DNA from 4 places in the Kineococcus gurbantunggutensis genome. Region 1 is predicted to be linked to each of the others. Evidence: riboswitches for the same ligand, from Rfam matches in the RefSeq annotation. Region 1 holds a riboswitch; each other region holds the start of a gene.
The links. A riboswitch is a leader RNA that binds a small molecule or an ion and turns the genes downstream of it on or off. The one in region 1 is predicted to bind S-adenosylmethionine.
Positions count from the first base shown of each region.

Region 2: another riboswitch for S-adenosylmethionine. It lies ahead of ACRYR7_RS17020 (sulfite exporter TauE/SafE family protein); the one in region 1 lies ahead of ACRYR7_RS15350 (aminotransferase class V-fold PLP-dependent enzyme).
Region 3: another riboswitch for S-adenosylmethionine. It lies ahead of ACRYR7_RS17055 (sulfurtransferase); the one in region 1 lies ahead of ACRYR7_RS15350 (aminotransferase class V-fold PLP-dependent enzyme).
Region 4: another riboswitch for S-adenosylmethionine. It lies ahead of ACRYR7_RS07075 (class I SAM-dependent methyltransferase); the one in region 1 lies ahead of ACRYR7_RS15350 (aminotransferase class V-fold PLP-dependent enzyme).

Region 1 is NZ_JBJLSG010000082.1:11,474-15,672, forward strand. It holds gene ACRYR7_RS15345 (LLM class flavin-dependent oxidoreductase) at 1-178, opposite strand, end outside; gene ACRYR7_RS15350 (aminotransferase class V-fold PLP-dependent enzyme) at 271-1,620, opposite strand; SAM riboswitch class IV at 1,663-1,777, opposite strand; SAM riboswitch class I at 1,946-2,032, shown strand; gene ACRYR7_RS15355 (rhodanese-like domain-containing protein) at 2,038-2,457, shown strand; gene ACRYR7_RS15360 (O-succinylhomoserine sulfhydrylase) at 2,442-3,656, shown strand; gene ACRYR7_RS15365 (cobalamin-independent methionine synthase II family protein) at 3,687-4,199, shown strand, end outside.
Region 2 is NZ_JBJLSG010000099.1:5,610-9,808, reverse strand. It holds gene ACRYR7_RS17030 (phosphoadenylyl-sulfate reductase) at 1-385, opposite strand, end outside; gene ACRYR7_RS17025 (nitrite/sulfite reductase) at 382-2,124, opposite strand; SAM riboswitch class IV at 2,442-2,557, shown strand; gene ACRYR7_RS17020 (sulfite exporter TauE/SafE family protein) at 2,591-3,541, shown strand; gene fdxA (ferredoxin) at 3,538-3,864, shown strand; SAM riboswitch class I at 3,883-3,976, shown strand; gene ACRYR7_RS17010 (methylenetetrahydrofolate reductase) at 4,089-4,199, shown strand, end outside.
Region 3 is NZ_JBJLSG010000099.1:13,696-17,894, forward strand. It holds gene cobA (uroporphyrinogen-III C-methyltransferase) at 1-399, shown strand, start outside; gene ACRYR7_RS17050 (hypothetical protein) at 377-520, opposite strand; gene ACRYR7_RS17055 (sulfurtransferase) at 671-1,579, opposite strand; SAM riboswitch class I at 1,846-1,939, opposite strand; gene ACRYR7_RS17060 (immune inhibitor A domain-containing protein) at 2,151-4,199, shown strand, end outside.
Region 4 is NZ_JBJLSG010000025.1:37,482-41,680, reverse strand. It holds gene ACRYR7_RS07090 (NtaA/DmoA family FMN-dependent monooxygenase) at 1-554, shown strand, start outside; gene ACRYR7_RS07085 (DUF1684 domain-containing protein) at 551-1,387, shown strand; gene sufU (Fe-S cluster assembly sulfur transfer protein SufU) at 1,399-1,899, shown strand; SAM riboswitch class I at 1,951-2,037, shown strand; gene ACRYR7_RS07075 (class I SAM-dependent methyltransferase) at 2,047-2,886, shown strand; gene ACRYR7_RS07070 (FAD/NAD(P)-binding protein) at 2,822-4,199, opposite strand, start outside.

The DNA.
Region 1 (4,199 bases):
GCAGCGGGGAGTCCTCGAACGTCAGCGCCGTCAGGCCCTGCGCCTGGGCGGTGACGGCGAACCCGCGCAGCCGGGCGGGGGAGAACACGTCGGCCGGTGCGCTGCGCGAGCGCCGCCAGGCGGCCGGGTGCCACCCGCCCCCGTCGACGTCGAGCAGGAGGTGGAACGGGTCGGGCACGGCGGGCTCCTCGTCGGGGTGGTCGGAACGGGTGGGGCGGGTGGTGGCCGTCGGGGGCGGGCGGCGCGGGCGCTCCCGCGAGCGCCCCGGGGTCACCGCGGCCGCGCGACGCGGTCGAGGTCGGCGCCGAGGAAACCCGCCGGGTCGGGCCGCGGGTCGCCCACCGGGCCCCAGGAGCCGTCGACCACCGCGTAGCGCAGCTCGGGCCCGGCGGTGAGGAACCGCCGCAGCGCCGCCAGGAGCCGGTCCACGTCCGCCGATCCGGTCCCCACGCCGGTGCTGGCGCGCAGCGCGCCGGAGGACAGCCCCAGGGAGTCCGCGAACCGGTGCGCGCAGAAGCGCCCGTCGCGCACGCCGATGCCGTGCTCGGCCGACAGGTACGCCGCGACCTGCGAGGACGGGTGCCCCTCCACGGTGAACGTGACGACCCCCACGGCGTCCTCGGCGTCCGGGCGCACCACCCGCACGCCCTCCAGCGCGGCGAGCCCGTCGAGCAGGCGCTCGCGCAGCGCCGCCTCGTGCTCCTCCAGCGCGCCGGGGGGCAGCGCGGCCAGCGCGGTGCACGCGCGCGCCAGGGCCGCCGCGCCGAGCACGTTGGGGGAGCCGGCCTCGTGGCGCTCCGGGCCGCTGGCCCAGCGCACGCCCCCGGTCCCGACCTCCAGCGTCGCGCCGCCGCCGGCCAGGTACGGCTCGGCCGCGTCCAGCCAGTCCCGCCGCCCGACCAGCGCCCCGGCGCCGAAGGGCGCGTAGAGCTTGTGCCCGGAGAAGGCGATCCAGTCCAGGTCGTCGCCGGCCAGGTCCACCCGCCGGTGCGGCACGAGCTGGGCGCCGTCCACGGCGATGCGGGCGCCGGCGGCGTGCGCGGCGCGCGCCAGGCGCCGCAGCGGCAGCACCTCGCCGGTGACGTTGGAGGCGCCCGTCACCGCCAGCAGCGCGTAGCCGCCGCCGGCCAGCTCCGCCTCCAGCGCCGCCGCTGTGCCGGCCGCGTCCGGGCCGCCGGGCACCACCGTCGTGCGCGCCGAGCGCTGCCAGGGCAGCAGGTTCGCGTGGTGCTCCACGTCCGCCACCAGCACGCGCCCGCCGGCGGGCACGGCGCGCGAGAGCAGGTCCAGGGCGTCCGTGGTGCTGCGGGTGAAGACGACCGCGTCGTCCTGCCGCGCCCCGACGAAGCGCCCCACCGCGCCGCGCGCGGACTCGAACAGCTCCGTGGACACCCGCGAGAGGTAGCCCGCGCCGCGGTGGACGCTGGCGTAGTGCGGCAGCACCCGCGCCACGTGCTCGGCCACCGCCGCCAGCGCGGGCGCGCTGGCGGCGTTGTCGAGGTTGGCGTAGACCGCCTCCCCGCCGGTGGCCAGCGGCACGCGGGTGGCGGCGCCGACGACGGGCAGCAGCGGGGCGAGCGCGGGCGCGCAGCGGGGGGCGGGGAGCGTGGGCGTGGGCACGAGGGCCTCCTCGGGGAGGGGACCCGCCGGACGGTGCCCGCGGGTCCGCGCTTGCCGGCGCCACCTCGGCACCGGCCAGGTCGTCACCCGGGGCACCCCGCCGCGTGAGGAGGGTTGCCGGCCAGCGAGCCGGGGCTTCGCGCTGGCGCTCATGACCTGCCCGGAGCGTGCCACGGGCGCGCCCCGCCTGGCAACGTCGGCACCGCGTCGGCACCGCGGCGGCGCACCGGGGGCGGGCGCGGGCCCGTGCGGGCGGGAGGCGCCCCGGACGGGCCCGCCGGTGCCGACGGCGCCCGGGCACGGCCGGGCATGCCCTACGCTGGCAGGACCATCCAGAGCGGCCGAGAGACCTGGCTCGACGACGCCGCAGCAACCCCCTACGGGAGGGTGCTCATGCCGGGACCGATGGGAGGGCACGTGAGCTACGCCGGCGACCTCGCTCCGCGCGAGGCGTTCGACCTGCTGCACGAGGACGGCGAGGCGGTCCTGGTCGACGTCCGCACCGAGGCGGAGTGGACCTGGGTCGGGGTCCCGGACACCGCGGGCACCGGCAGGGGACCGGTGTTCGCCTCCTGGGCGCCCGAGGACCCCGCCGCCCCCGGGGCGCGGTTCCTCGCCGAGCTGGAGCGCGCGGGGATCACCGCTGGCCGCCGCGGCCCGGTGGTGTTCCTGTGCCGCTCCGGCAAGCGCTCGGTCGCCGCGGCCGAGGCCGCCACGGCCGCCGGCATCACCCCCAGCTACAACGTCCTGAACGGTTTCGAGGGCGACCTGGACGAGCACGGGCACCGCGGCGGCGCCGGCTGGCGCGCCGAGGGCCTGCCGTGGAGGCAGTCGTGAACGAGGAGAGCACCCCCCGCCCCTGGCGGCCCGACACCACCGCCGTGCGCGGCGGGATGGCGCGCTCGGGTTTCGAGGAGACGTCCGAGGCGATGTACCTGACGTCGGGGTACGTCTACGGTTCCGCCGCCGACGCCGAGGCCGCGTTCACCGGCGAGGTCGACCGCTACGTCTACTCCCGCTACGGCAACCCGACGGTGTCGGTGTTCACCGAGCGGCTGCGCCTGCTCGAGGGGGCGGAGGCCTGCTACGGCCTGGCCAGCGGCATGTCCGCGGTGTTCTACGCCCTGGCCGCCCTGCTCGGCGCGGGCGACCGCGTCGTGGCCGCCCGCAGCCTGTTCGGCTCCTGCTACGTGATCCTCGACGAGATCCTGCCCCGCTGGGGCGTGAGCACGGAGTTCGTCGACGGCGAGGACCTCTCGCAGTGGGAGCGGGCCCTGTCCACCCCCGCGCAGGCGGTGTTCTTCGAGACCCCCGCGAACCCCATGCAGACCCTCGTCGACATCGAGGCCGTCGCGCAGCTCGCGCACGCGGCCGGTGCGACGGTCGTGGTCGACAACGCCTTCGCCAGCCCCGTCGGCCAGCGGCCGCTGGCGTTCGGCGCCGACGTCGTCGTGTACTCCGCGACCAAGCACATCGACGGGCAGGGCCGCGTCATGGGCGGCGCGGTGCTGGGCACGTCGGAGTTCGTCGACGGCCGGTTCCGCGAGCTGACCCGGCACACCGGGCCCACCCTCAGCCCGTTCAACGCCTGGACGCTCGCGAAGGGCCTGGAGACCCTCGGCCTGCGCGTGCGGCACTCCGCGGCCACCGCCCTGCGCATCGCCGAGCACCTGGAGGACGCCGCGGGCGTGCGCTGGGTGCGCTACCCGATGCTGCCCTCGCACCCGCAGGCGGAACTGGCCAAGCGGCAGATGGAGCTCGGCGGCACCGTCGTCACGTTCGAGCTCGACGCGCCCGACGGCCGCGGCAAGGAGCGCGCCTTCGAGGTGCTCGACCGCCTCGGCGTGATCGACATCTCCAACAACCTCGGCGACGCCAAGTCGCTGGCCACCCACCCCGCCACCACGACCCACCGCCGCCTCGGCGAGCAGGGCCGCGCGGCCATCGGCCTGTCCGACGCCGTGCTGCGCCTGTCGGTGGGCCTGGAGGACCCCGACGACCTGCTCGACGACCTCGACCGCGCCCTGCGGCGCTGAGCGAGCCACCACCCCACGAACGGAGCACCCGTGAGCACCCCCCGACGCATCGAGGTCAGCCACGCCGGCAGCCTGCCCCGCACGCCCGAGCTCATCGCCGCCAACGAGGCCCGCGAGCTCGCCGAGGACGGCCTGACCCTGAAGCGCACCCCCGACTTCGACAAGCTGCTCACCGAGGCCGTCGTCGACCTCGTGCAGCGCCAGCACGACCTGGGCATCACGATCGTCGGCGACGGCGAGTACGGCAAGGCCATGAGCAGCGCCGTCGACTACGGCGCCTGGTGGTCGTACTCCTTCCAGCGCGTGGCCGGCCTGGAGGTCACCGGCGAGGACATCTTCAGCCAGCCCACCGTGCGCTCCGAGCCCGGCCGGGTGCGGCTGACGAGCTTCCCGGACCGGCGCGACTGGCAGCTGTTCCACGACGCCTACACCGACCCCGCCTCGGGAATCTCCACCGGCAAGACCGCCACCGCGTTCCCCGCCACCACCGGCCCGCTGCGCTACGTCGGCCAGGAGGCCATCGCCTCCGACGTCGCCAACCTC
Region 2 (4,199 bases), on a different contig from region 1:
GCTCGGCGTCCTGCTCGGCCACGGTGCGCAGCGGCAGCACGTCGACGACCCGCACCGGCATCGTCGCGGCGACCTCGTCGCGGGTGCCGCGGGTCTCGGCGAAGTGGTAGCCGGTGTCCAGGAACAGCACGTCCACGCCGGGCGCGCACCGGGCGACCAGGTGCGGCAGGACCGCGTCGGCCATGCTGCACGCCACGGCGAGGGTGCCGGGGAACGTGGCGGCCGCCCACGCGGCGACCTCCTCGGCGCCGGCGCCCTCCAGGCGCCGCGCCCCCTCCTCGGCCAGCGCCCGCAGCTCCCGCGCGGAGCGGGTGCGCCCGAGCGGGGTCGCGGTGGCGGGCGCGGTGGTGGCGGTGGTGGTGGCGGTGGTGGTGGTCTCGCTCATCGCAGAGCCTCCTCGTCGCTGCGGTGGGCCCACGCCGCGAACGTCTCGCGCGGCTCGCGGGTGTCGAGGTAGCGCCGCACGACGCGCTCGACGTAGTCGGGCAGGCCGTCGGCGGTGACCTTCAGCCCGCGCACGGTGCGGCCCAGGCCGGGTTCGGCGCGGTCGGCGGAGGCCAGCCCGCCGCCGAGGTGCACCTGGAAGCCGGGGACCTGCTCGCCGTGCTCGTCCTGCACGAGCTGGCCCTTCAGGCCGATGTCGGCGGTCTGGATCCGCGCGCAGGAGTTCGGGCAGCCGTTGACGTGCAGGGTGATGGGGGTGTCGATCTCGACGCCGGCCAGGCGGCGCTCCAGCTCGTCGACCGCCCGCGCCGACGTCGCCTTCGTCTCGACGATCGCCAGCTTGCAGTACTCCAGGCCGGTGCAGGCGATGGTGTTGCGCCGGAACGGCGAGGGGGTCGCCGTCAGGCCCAGCTCCTCCGCGCGCGCCAGCAGGTCCTGCACGCGCTGCGGGTCGACGTCGAGCACCACGACCTTCTGGTGCGGGGTCAGCCGCACCCGGCGCGAGCCGGCCGCCTCGGCGGCGTCGGCGAGCGCGCGCAGCAGCGTGCCGCTCACCCGCCCGACGGTGGGGGCCAGGCCCACGTACAGGCGCCCGTCCTTCTGCTCGTGCACGCCCACGTGGTCCCCGCGCCCGGACGGCGCCGGCGGCGGCGGGCCGTCGGGCAGGGCCCGGCCCAGGTACTCCTCCTCCAGCACCCGCCGGAACCGCTCGGCGCCCCAGTCGGCCACCAGGTACTTCAGGCGGGCCTTGTTGCGCAGCCGGCGGTAGCCGTAGTCCCGGAAGATCCGCACGACCCCGTACCAGACCTCCGCGGCGTCCTCGGGCGCCACGAACGCCCCGAGCCGCTGCGCCAGGTGCGCGCTGGTGGACAGCCCGCCGCCGACCCACACGTCGTAGCCCGGGCCCAGCTCGGGGTGCACCACGCCCAGCAGGGAGATGTCGTTGATCTCGTGGACGACGTCCTGGCTGGGGTGGCCGGTGACCGCGGTCTTGAACTTGCGCGGCAGGTTCGCCAGCTCCGGGTCGCCGATGAACCGCTCGACGATCTCCTCGATCACCGGCGTGGGGTCGAGGACCTCGTCGCGGGCGATGCCGGCCACGGGGCTGCCGAGCACCACGCGGGGGGTGTCGCCGCAGGCCTCGGTGGTCTGCAGGCCCACGGCCTCCAGGCGCCGCCAGATCTCCGGGACGTCCTCCACGCGCACCCAGTGCAGCTGCACGTTCTGCCGGTCGGTGATGTCGGCGCTGTCGCGCCCGTACAGGGTGGACACCTCCGCCACGACCCGCAGCTGCTCGGTGGTCAGGGCGCCGCCGTCGATGCGCACGCGCAGCATGAAGAACTCGTCGGACAGCTCCTGCGCCGACAGCTGCGCGGTGCGCCCGCCGTCGATGCCGGGGCGGCGCTGCGTGTACAGGCCCCACCAGCGGAAGCGGCCGTTGAGGTCGTCCGGGTCGATGGAGGAGAAACCCCCCTTGGAGTACACCTGCTCGATCCGCTCGCGGACGTTCAGGCCGCCGTCGGCCGCCTTGAACTCCTCGTTGTGGTTCAGCGGCGTCGTGCCGTCCACGAGCCACTGGCCGTTGCCGCCGGCGCGGGCGGGCCGCGGGACGCGCCGGGGCGCGTCGGCGGCCGGCCGGGCGGCCTGCTCGGTGGGGGTGGGCGCGGCGTCGGGTGTCATGGGACCTCACGGGGGAGAGGGGTTCTCCTCGCGAGGAGGACCCTCAGCTGGTGCGGCGGGGGGCGGGTGCGCAGCGGCAGCAGTAGGCGCTCTGCACCCTCATCAGGTCGACGTACCGGCGCGAGACGAGGCGCACGGCAGAGGGCTGGACCACGCGACCACGGTAGGGCACGCCGGGGCCTGCTCCAACACGATCCCCCGGACCCGTTCCCGGACCCGCCCCCGGACCGCGCACCCGGGCGCCGCGGCCGGCGGCCGGGGTGGTGTTCGCGCGGACGTGTTGACCCGGCGGCGTGCTCCCCCTTAACGTCGGGAGCGGTCACGAGTACCAGCGTCAAGCCCCGGCTCGCTGGTCGGCAACCCTCCATCTGCGGCGGGGTGCTCCGGGTGAGGACCTGGTCGTTCGCCACCCGGCGATCGGCAAGCGCGGACCCTGCGGGTCCACGGGCATCGGGACGGACCTCTCGTGCACAAGATCGTTCTGCTCGCCGTCGTCGGGCTGCTGGCCCAGCTCGTCGACGGCTCCCTGGGGATGGCCTACGGGGTCACCTCCACCAGCCTGCTGCTGCTCATCGGGGCCAACCCGGCGGCGGCCTCGGCGACCGTCCACCTTGCCGAGATCGGCACCACGCTGGCCTCCGGCACCGCGCACTGGCGCTTCGGCAACGTCGACTGGCGCGTCGTGGTGCGCGTGGGCGTGCCGGGCGCGGTGGGCGCCTTCGCCGGCGCGACGGTGCTCTCCTCGCTGCCCACGGACGTGGCGGCGCCGGTGATCAGCGTCCTGCTGCTCGTGCTGGGCGTGTACGTGCTGCTGCGCTCGGCGGTGGTGCGCTTCGACGAGCGCTCCCTGCACCGCCCGCTGCGCCGGCGCTTCCTGGCGCCGCTGGGCCTGTTCGCCGGGTTCGTCGACGCCACCGGCGGCGGCGGCTGGGGCCCCGTGGGCACCCCCGCGCTGCTGGCCTCGGGCCGGCTGGAACCGCGCAAGGTGGTCGGCTCGATCGACACCAGCGAGTTCCTCGTCGCGGTCGCCGCCAGCACCGGGTTCCTGGTGGGCCTGGGCTCGCAGGGCATCGCGTGGTCCTGGGTGCTGGCGCTGCTGGCCGGCGGCCTGGTCGCCGCCCCCGTCGCCGCCTGGCTGGTGCGCCACCTGCCCCCGCACGTGCTCGGCACCGCCGTGGGCGCGGTCATCGTCCTGACCAACGCGCGCACGCTGCTGCGCAGCGACGCGGTCGACGCCGCCGACCCGGTGCGCTGGGCGGTGTACGCGCTCGTCCTGGCCCTCGGGGCCGTGGCCGTGGCCCACTCGGTGCGCCGGCACCGCCGCCGCGTCGTCGTCCCCGGCCCCGCCGGCGAGCCCGCCGGTGAGCGCGCCGTGGCCGGCGCCGGCGAGGAGAACGAGAGGAGCACCGCCCCGTGACGTACGTCATCGCCCAGCCCTGCGTGGACGTCAAGGACAAGGCGTGCATCGAGGAGTGCCCCGTCGACTGCATCTACGAGGGCAAGCGCTCGCTGTACATCCACCCCGACGAGTGCGTGGACTGCGGGGCCTGCGAGCCGGTGTGCCCGGTGGAGGCCATCTACTACGAGGACGACGTGCCCGAGCAGTGGTCGGCGTTCACCGCGGCCAACGTGGAGTTCTTCGACACCGTCGGCTCGCCCGGCGGTGCGGCCAAGACGGGCCTGATCGAGGCCGACCACGCGGTGGTCAGCGCGCTGCCCCCGCAGGGCGAGGGCCGCTAGCGCACCACCCGCACCGCCACCCCATCCAGAGCGGCCGAGAGCCCTGGCTCGACGACGCCGCAGCAACCCCCCGCCGGCGCGGGCGCGGGTGCTAACGCCAGGTCGATGGAGTCGACGATGTCCAGCACCACCCCCCACCGCCCCCGGGTCCGCGCGGCGAACGCGGTGAGCACGGCGAGCGCAGTGAGCGCCGCGAGCGCGGGCCGCCGCCCGGGGGCCCGGCCGTGAGCGTCGGGCCCCTGGTGGCCGGCGCCGCGGGACGGCCGACGCTGAGCTTCGAGCTCTTCCCGCCGCGCAGCCCGGCCGCGCGCGACGCCCTGCACGGCACCGTCGAG
Region 3 (4,199 bases), on a different contig from region 1:
GGCGTCACCAGCGCGTTCGCGGTGCCTGCCGCCGCCGGCATCCCCGTCACCCACCGCGGCGCGGCGCGCTGCGTCACGGTGCTGTCCGGGCACGAGGACCTCGCCGGTGACGACCTGGAGGCGCTGGCGCGCCTGGACGGCACCCTCGTCGTCCTCATGGGCGTCTCGGCGCTGGAGCGGCTCAGCGCCGCGCTGGTGGCCGCCGGCCGCGACCCGGGCACCCCGGTGGCGGTCGTCGAGGACGGCTGGTCGCCGCGGCAGCGCACCACCACCGCGCCCCTGGGCGAGATCGCGGCGGTGGCCCGGGCCGCGGGGGTGCGCCCCCCGGCCGTCGTCGTGGTCGGCGAGGTCATCGAGGCGCTGGGCGCGCGGGGCGTCAGCGCCGCCGCAGGCGCCTGAGCAGCCGGCGCGCGAACCGCAGCGCCGCCGGGCCGCGCGAGCCGGCGGGTCCCCGCGGCGCGCGCGGGCGGACCTCCAGGACGTCCAGCACGTCGAACGCGTGCTCGTCGGGGCTGGCCACGGGCACCTCCTCGTGTCACCGGTCCCCCGCGCGGGGTCCTCGGCACCTCGGGCACTTCGGGCACCTCGGCACCGCAGGACCCCCGGGAGGACGCTGCCGGGGACGCGCGCGGGGGCCGCGGCACCGGCCGCGGCCCCCGCGCGCGGGACGTCAGCGGGTGCCCGGCTCCGTGCCGACGACGATGGGCGCGCGCACCGCGTTGCCCCACTCGGTCCAGGAGCCGTCGTAGTTGCGCACGTTCTCCAGGCCCAGCAGGTGCGTCAGCACGAACCAGGTGTGGCTGGAGCGCTCGCCGATGCGGCAGTAGGTGATCGTCTCCGTGGTCGGCGTCAGGCCGGCGCCGCCGAAGTAGATCTCCTCCAGCGCCGCGCGGTCCTTGAACGTGCCGTCCTCGTCGGCCGCCTTGGCCCACGGCACGCTGGCCGCGCCGGCGATGTGCCCGCCGCGCAGCGTGCCCTCCTGCGGGTAGTCGGGCATGTGGGTGCGCTCGCCGCTGTACTCCGGCGCCGAGCGCACGTCCACCAGGCCGCCGCGGTGCTCGCGCACGTCGGGGGCGAAGGCGCGCACGCGGCTGTCGTCGCGCTCGACCACCGGGTACTCGGTGCGCTCGCGCGCCGGCTCCTCGGTGGTCAGCTCGCGGCCCTCGGCCACCCACTTGGCGCGCCCGCCGTCGAGCAGGCGCACGTCCTCGTGGCCGAACAGCGTGAACACCCACAGGGCGTACGCGGCCCACCAGTTGCTCTTGTCGCCGTACAGCACGACCGTGTCCTCGCGGCGGATGCCCTTGCGCGAGAGCAGGTCGGCGAACCCGGCGCCGTCGACGTAGTCGCGGGTGACCGGGTCGTTGAGCTCGGTGTGCCAGTCGACCTTCACCGAGCCGGGGATGTGGCCGGTGTCCCACAGCAGGACGTCCTCGTCGCTCTCCACGACGACCAGGCCCTCGCGGCCGAGGTTCTCCGCGAGCCAGGCCGTGCTCACCAGCTTCTCGGGGTGGGCGTACTCGGCGAACTTCGCGTCGGTGGTGTCGGCGGGCGCCGCGGCGGACGTGCTCGTGGACATGCGGGTTCTCTCCAGGTGCGTGCGTGAGGGGTGCCCGGCGCGGGGACGGCCGGGGTTTCGGGCGGGGAGGGTGCGCCAGACGGGCCCCGGTCGGGGGCTCGGCGGGTGCACCGGCGGGCGGGGCGCGCCCCGGGTCCGCGGGGCGCGCCCCGCGGTCGGGAACGGGTTCCGCGGGTCGTCAGCGACAGGCGGCGGAACCGCAGCGGCACAGGTCGACGTGCCGGCGCGAGTGCAGCTCGGTGGTGCGGTCCTGCGTCATGCCGTGCCCTCCATCGGTCCTGGCGGAAGCACCCACGCCCTGCGGGAGGGGGGTTGCTGCGGCGTCGTCGAGCCAGGTCTCTCGGCCGCTCTCGATGGTCGTGGGGACACCGTGCCCGGCGCAGGGGCGCCGTGTCAACCGGCTCACCCGCGCGGCGGCCGGGCTCGTTCGGCGGGGCACTCTGTTAACTCCCTGTTGCGTGTCTTGACGAACCATGTGGGTGACATAAAGTCGAACCCGGCCGCCCGACACCGTCGCCGGAGACCCTCCGGCACGCGGGCGCCAGCCCCCTCGATCCCAGGAGCACGTGCGTTGAGAAGAACCCTCTGCGCCGTCGTGGGCGCCGCGCTCGTCGCGGCCACCCCGGCGGTCGCCTCCGCAGCACCCCCCGCAGCACCCAGCACCGCTCCCCCGGCGGCGGCGCCCGCCCCCGCGGCCCCGGCGGGCACCGGTTCGGGGGCCGCCCCCGGGACCGAGGCGCCCGGCCGCGCCCACGACCTGCCCAACCCGCTCGCCGACAAGCAGCGCGCCCTGCGCCAGGCCGGCCTGGAGAAGGTCCTGCGCGGGAAGGCCACCGCGCGCGGGGACGGGAAGGTCGTCGAGGTCGCCAAGGGGCAGTTCGTCGAGCTCGCCCGCGAGGACACCGACCAGATCTTCACCGTGCTCGGCGAGTTCAGCGACCTGCCGCACAACCGCATCCCCGCGCCGGACCGCTCGGTGGACAACACCACCATCTGGACGAAGGACTTCTCCCGGCCGTACTACGAGGACCTGCTCTTCTCGCAGGCCGAGGGCGACGTGTCGATGGCCAACTACTACGACGAGGTCTCCTCCGGCCGCTACACCGTCGAGGGCGCCGTCACCGACTGGGTGCGCCTGCCCGGCACGGGCGCCTCCTACGGCGACAACGCCCTGGGCGACCGGGCGGCGTGGACGTTCGTCAACGACTCCCTCAACGGCTGGTACGCCCAGCAGGTCGCCGCCGGCAGGTCGGCCGCGCAGATCGACCAGGAGCTCTCCCGCTTCGACCAGTGGGACCGCTACGACTTCGACGGCGACGGCGACTTCGACGAGCCCGACGGCTACATCGACCACTTCCAGGCCGTGCACGCCGGCGAGGGCGAGGAGGTCGGCGGCGGCACCCTGGGCCAGGCCGCGATCTGGTCGCACCGCTGGTACAACCAGAGCACCCGCGTCGGCGCCGGCGGCCCCTCCGTGGGCGGCACGACCAACCCGCTCGGCGGCACCCGCATCGGGGGGTCGAAGTACTGGGTGGGCGACTACACCGTCGAGCCGGAGAACGGCGGCGTCGGCGTCTTCGCCCACGAGTTCGGCCACGACCTGGGCCTGCCCGACCTGTACGACACCTCCGGCAACTCCGGCGGCGCGGAGAACTCCACCGCGTTCTGGTCGCTGATGTCCTCCGGCTCCTACGGCAGCAGCGGCCGCCCCGAGGACGGGATCGGCACCGAGCCCATGCACATGGGCGCCTGGGAGAAGCTGCAGCTGGGCTGGCTGAACCACGAGACCGTCGCGCCCGGCGCCAAGGTGAGCACCAAGCTCGGCCCGGCGGAGGCGAACACCAAGCAGGCCCAGGCGCTCGTGGTGAACCTGCCCGACAAGAAGGTCACCACCACGATCGGCACCCCGTTCGAGGGCGCGGACTTCTGGTACTCCGGCGCCGGCGACGACCTGGACAACACCATGCTCGCGCCGCTGCCCGCCGGGGCGAGCACGCTGCGCGCCAAGGTGAAGTACCAGATCGAGCAGGACTGGGACTACGCCTACGCCGTCTACACCACCGACGGCGGCAGGACCTTCACGCCGCTGGCGACGAACCGCTCCACCACCACCGACCCCAACGGCCAGAACTTCGGCCAGGGCGTCACCGGCACCACCGGTGGCCAGTGGGTGGACCTGAGCGCCTCCCTGGCGGGCGTGCCCGCCGGGGCGCTGGTCGGCTTCCGCTACTGGACCGACGGCGCGGCCACGGAGCCGGGCCTGCAGGTGGACGCCGTCTCCTTCGGCTCCACCCCGGTGACGAGCTGGACGCTGAAGGGCTTCACCTCGACCACGGGCAGCACCACGCGCTCGTACTTCAACGCCTACATCGCCGAGTACCGCCAGTACCGCGGCTACGACGCCAGCCTGGCCACCGGCCCGTACAACTACGGCGACCGCTCCCGCCCGGACTGGGCCGAGCGCTACGCGTACCAGGACGGCCTGCTGGTGACCTACTGGAACTCCCAGTACGCCGACAACAACGTCGGCGCGCACCCCGGCGGCGGGCTCGTCCTGCCCGTCGACGCCCACCCGGGCCTGCTGTACGAGCCCACCGACGACGAGGGCACCGACCGCGGC
Region 4 (4,199 bases), on a different contig from region 1:
GCGCCACGTTCGTGCTCGGCGACACCCCGGCCGAGGCGGCCGAGCGGGCCCGCGAGGTGCGCTTCCAGCAGGTCGGCCCCGAGCAGGCGGTGGCGTTCGTGGAGCAGCTGTGGGGCCGGGAGCTGCCCGGCCTGGACCCCGACGGCCCGCTGCCGGCGCAGGACCCCGACCCCGAGGCGGTCGCCACCCGCGGGCGGGTGCAGCACGCCAAGGACCGCGTGGGCACCGCCCGGCGCTGGCGGGAGCTGGCGCGCGCCAACGGCTGGGGCGTGCGCGAGCTCGTCGTGGAGGTCTCCGCGCGCCCGCAGTTCGTCGGCACCCCGCAGCAGGTCGCCGAGGAGGTCGACCTGTTCGTGCAGGCCGACGCCTGCGACGGCTTCATCCTCATCCCCACCCTGACCCCCACCGGCCTGGACGAGTTCGTCGACCGGGTCGTGCCGCTGCTGCAGGAGCGCGGCACCTACCGCACCGGGTACACCGGTGAGACCCTGCGCGACCACCTGGGCCTGCGCCACCCGCACCGCAGCAGCACCGCCACCGAGGAGACCGCGTGAGCACCACGACCACCCCCGCCGACACCGCCGGCACCGCCGGCACCGCCGGCACCGGCGACACCGCCGCCCGCCGCGGCTGGGACGCCTGGCGCGCCCGGCGCACCGAGGTGCTCTCCGACCCGCACGGCTGGCTGAGCCTGACCGCGCTGCACTGGCTGGGCGGCGCCCCCGCCCGCGCCGGCGACCTGCCGGGGCGGTGGTGGAGCGCCGCGGACGGCGTGCACGTGCGCGCGCAGGAGGTCGACGGCCTGCTGCTGGACGGCGCGCCGCTGACCGGCGAGCACGTCCTGCACCCGGTCGACGACGGCGCCGGCGTGACCGTGGTGACGGGGGAGCGGCACGTGGAGGTGCTGCGCCGCAGCGGGAACGCCGGGCTGCGGGTGCGCGACCCGCGCTCGCCGGTGCTGGCGGGGTTCTCCGGGGTGCCGGTGTTCGGCTTCGACGAGCGCTGGGTGCTGCCCGCGCGCCTGGAGGCGGACGAGGACGAGGTGGTCGTCGGGTCGGTCGTGGCCGGGCTGAGCCAGGCGCGCACCGCGGCCGGGCGGGTGACCTTCACCACGCCCGACGGCGTGGAGCGCTCCCTGCTGGCGCTGCGCTCGGGCGAGGGCCTGCAGCTGCTGTTCACCGACCTCACCAGCGGCGTGAGCACCTCCGCCACGGCCCGCTCGCTGACGGTGGCCGCCCCCGGGCCCGACGGCGCCCTGGTGCTGGACCTGAACCGCGCGCAGAACCTGCCGTGCGCGTTCACCGAGCACGCCACCTGCCCGCTGCCCCCGGCCGGCAACCGGCTCGAGGTCGCCGTCGAGGCCGGCGAGCGCGCCCCGCGGGCCTGAGGGGGGCACCGGTGGACCTGCACCGGCAGCTCCTCCTGGAGCACGCCGGGTCCCCGCACGGGGCGGGCCTGCGCACGCCCTTCGCCGTGCAGGTGCACCACGTGAACCCCGTGTGCGGGGACGAGGTGACCCTGCGCGTCGACCTCGCGCCCGGTCCGGGGGGCGACCCCGGTGGCGCCGTGGTGCGCGACGTCTCCTACGAGGCGGAGGGCTGCTCGATCAGCCGCGCCTCCGCCTCCGTGCTGCACGACCTGGTCGTGGGCCGGCCCGTCGCGCAGGTGGAGGACGCGCGGCGGGCGGTGCACCGGATGCTCACCAGCCGCGGGGAGGACCCCGGCGACGAGGACGTGATCGGCGACGGCGTGGCGCTGGCCGGCGCCGCGCGCTACCCGGCGCGCGTGAAGTGCGCGCTGCTGGCCTGGTCGGCGCTGGCCGACGCGCTGCTGCGCGCGCCCGGCCCCGACGCCGACCCCGCTCCCGACCCCGCCCCTGAGGCCGACCGCGCCCCCTGAGGCCCGGCCCGCGGGGCGCCCCGCCCCCGCCGCGCCTGGCGTAGGCTGCCCGGACCATCCAGAGCGACCGAGAGACCTGGCTCGAGGACGTCGCAGCAACCCCCTCGTGGAGGGTGCTCACGCCAGGACCGATGGGGAGGCACCACCGTGAGCACCACCGCGCCCGCCGGGGGCGGACCGACCGAGGCCGAGCGCCGCGAGGCCGCCGCCTGGTCCACCTGGCAGCAGTCCCCGTGGGGCCGCCTGCGCTACCGCGTCGTGGCGGCCCTGCTGCGCGGGGCGCTGGAGGAGCTGGGGCCCGCGCCGCTGCGCGTGCTCGACGCCGGCGGCGGTGACGGCCGCGACGCGCTGCAGCTCGCGCTGGCCGGGCACGCGGTCACCGTCCTGGACACCTCCGCGGACGTGCTGGGCGCGGCCCGCGCCGCCGCCACCGCCGCCGGGGTCGCCGAGCGCCTGCACACCGTCGCCGCCGGCCTGGAGGACCTCAGCGCGCTGGCCGCGCTGACCCGGCACCGCGCCGGCGGCTCGGGCTCCTTCGACGTGGTGCTGTGCCACGACGTGCTCCAGCACCGCGGCAGCACCGCCCAGGTCGCCGCGGACGTGGCCACGCTGACCTCCTCCCTGCGCCCGGGCGGGCTGCTGTCGCTGCTGGCGCCCAACCCGGCCGCGGACGTGCTGACCGCCGCGCTGCGCGAGGGCCCGGCGCAGGCGTGGGTCCTGCTCGACGCCGAGCGCGGCGCGGACCCGGGCACCGGCAGCTCGGTGCTGCGCCTGGAGCCGGACGCGGTCGAGCGGGCCGTCGCCGCGGCCGGCGGCGAGGTCGTCGCGCGCCACGGGGTGCTGACCGTCACCGCGCTGCTGGAGGACGCCGGCCGGGCCGACGAGCGCTCCGTGGCCGACCTGGAGGAGCTGGAGGTCGAGCTCAGCCGGCGCGACGGGTTCCGCCGGACGGCGCGCTACTGGCACCTGCTGGCGCGCCGGCGCTGACCGCCGCCAGCAGCGAGGCGGCCAGCGCGTCGTTGAGCCGGAAGAACCCCGCGTCCAGGCCCGGGCGCGGGAACGCCGGCGCCCACCCGCCGCCGGCCACCCACGGCCCCGCCGCGAACCGGCGCGGGTGCGCGGTGCCGTCGGCGCGCTGCACCCGCCCGTCCTCGTCCACCGCCAGGCGCCCGCCGGTGAACACCTCCCCGCCCTCGTCGCGGAACTCCCGCTCCACCGCCTCGCCGCGCGCGGACAGGTTGCGCAGCAACGGGTCCGCGGCGTCCCGAACGCTGGGGGAGGGCAGCCGGGCGTCGATCAGCACGCGCGCGGCGAGGTGCACCGGCCCGTTGCCGCCCACCGCCGTCCACGCCTGCGCCGCCTCGTCGGGCTGCACGCGCAGGTCCCCGCCGAGGAAGCGCACCACCCCGGCGTCGGCCAGCGCGAGCAGCTGGCGCAGCCGCTGCGGCGGCGGGCCGGAGGCCACGCAGCTGAAGAACCCGTGCCACCAGCCGTCCACCTCCAACGCGGTGGAGCGCGCGTCGAGCAGGCCGCGCGCGGCCAGCGCCGCGACGACGCCGTAGCAGGACAGCAGCGCGCTGAACACCGCCGCGTCGGCGCTGTGCGCGGGGTCGCCGCGGCGGGCGACGTCGGCGGCGACGTGGGCGCGCACCCGCTCGTGCACGCCCCGCGCGGTGGGCGAGGACCACCCGGCCAGCGGCCGGTCCAGGCGCGCCAGGTCCAGGCGGTCGGCGGGGTCGGGCACCGCCTCCTCCACGAGCGCGTCCAGCTCCGCCGAACCCCACGGCGCGGCCGCGAACCGGGCGTCGAACTCCCGCGCGGGCACCCGGGTGCGCTGCGGGTGCCCGGCGAACAGCTCCCCGTAGTGCGCGCCGGCGAGCTCCTTGGCGATCAGCGGCCACACGTCCCGCCGCAGCCGCAGCGGGCCGCCGCGGCGCGCGGCCAGCTCCTCGGCCGCGGCGACGGTGCAGAACCGCGGCAGCGCCGGGCGCCGGGCGAGCTCGTAGGTGATCTTCGAGCGGTAGGGCACCCCGCGCCGGGAGCCGACGTGCAGGACGGGCTCGGCCCCGCTGGGCCGGTAGACCAGCTCCCCGCCGGGGCCCTGCTCGTACCGGCCGCCGCGGCCCTCGGTGAGCAGCACCACCAGGTCCACGAACGCCAGGCCCATCCCGGCCACCACGACGTCCTCGCCGGGGCGCACCGCCACGAGGTCGTCCTCCAGGCCGAGGTCGCCGGTGTAGGCGGGGGCGACGTAGCCCAGCCCGTGCCGGTCGGCGAACGCGGCCAGCTCCCGCTCGCGC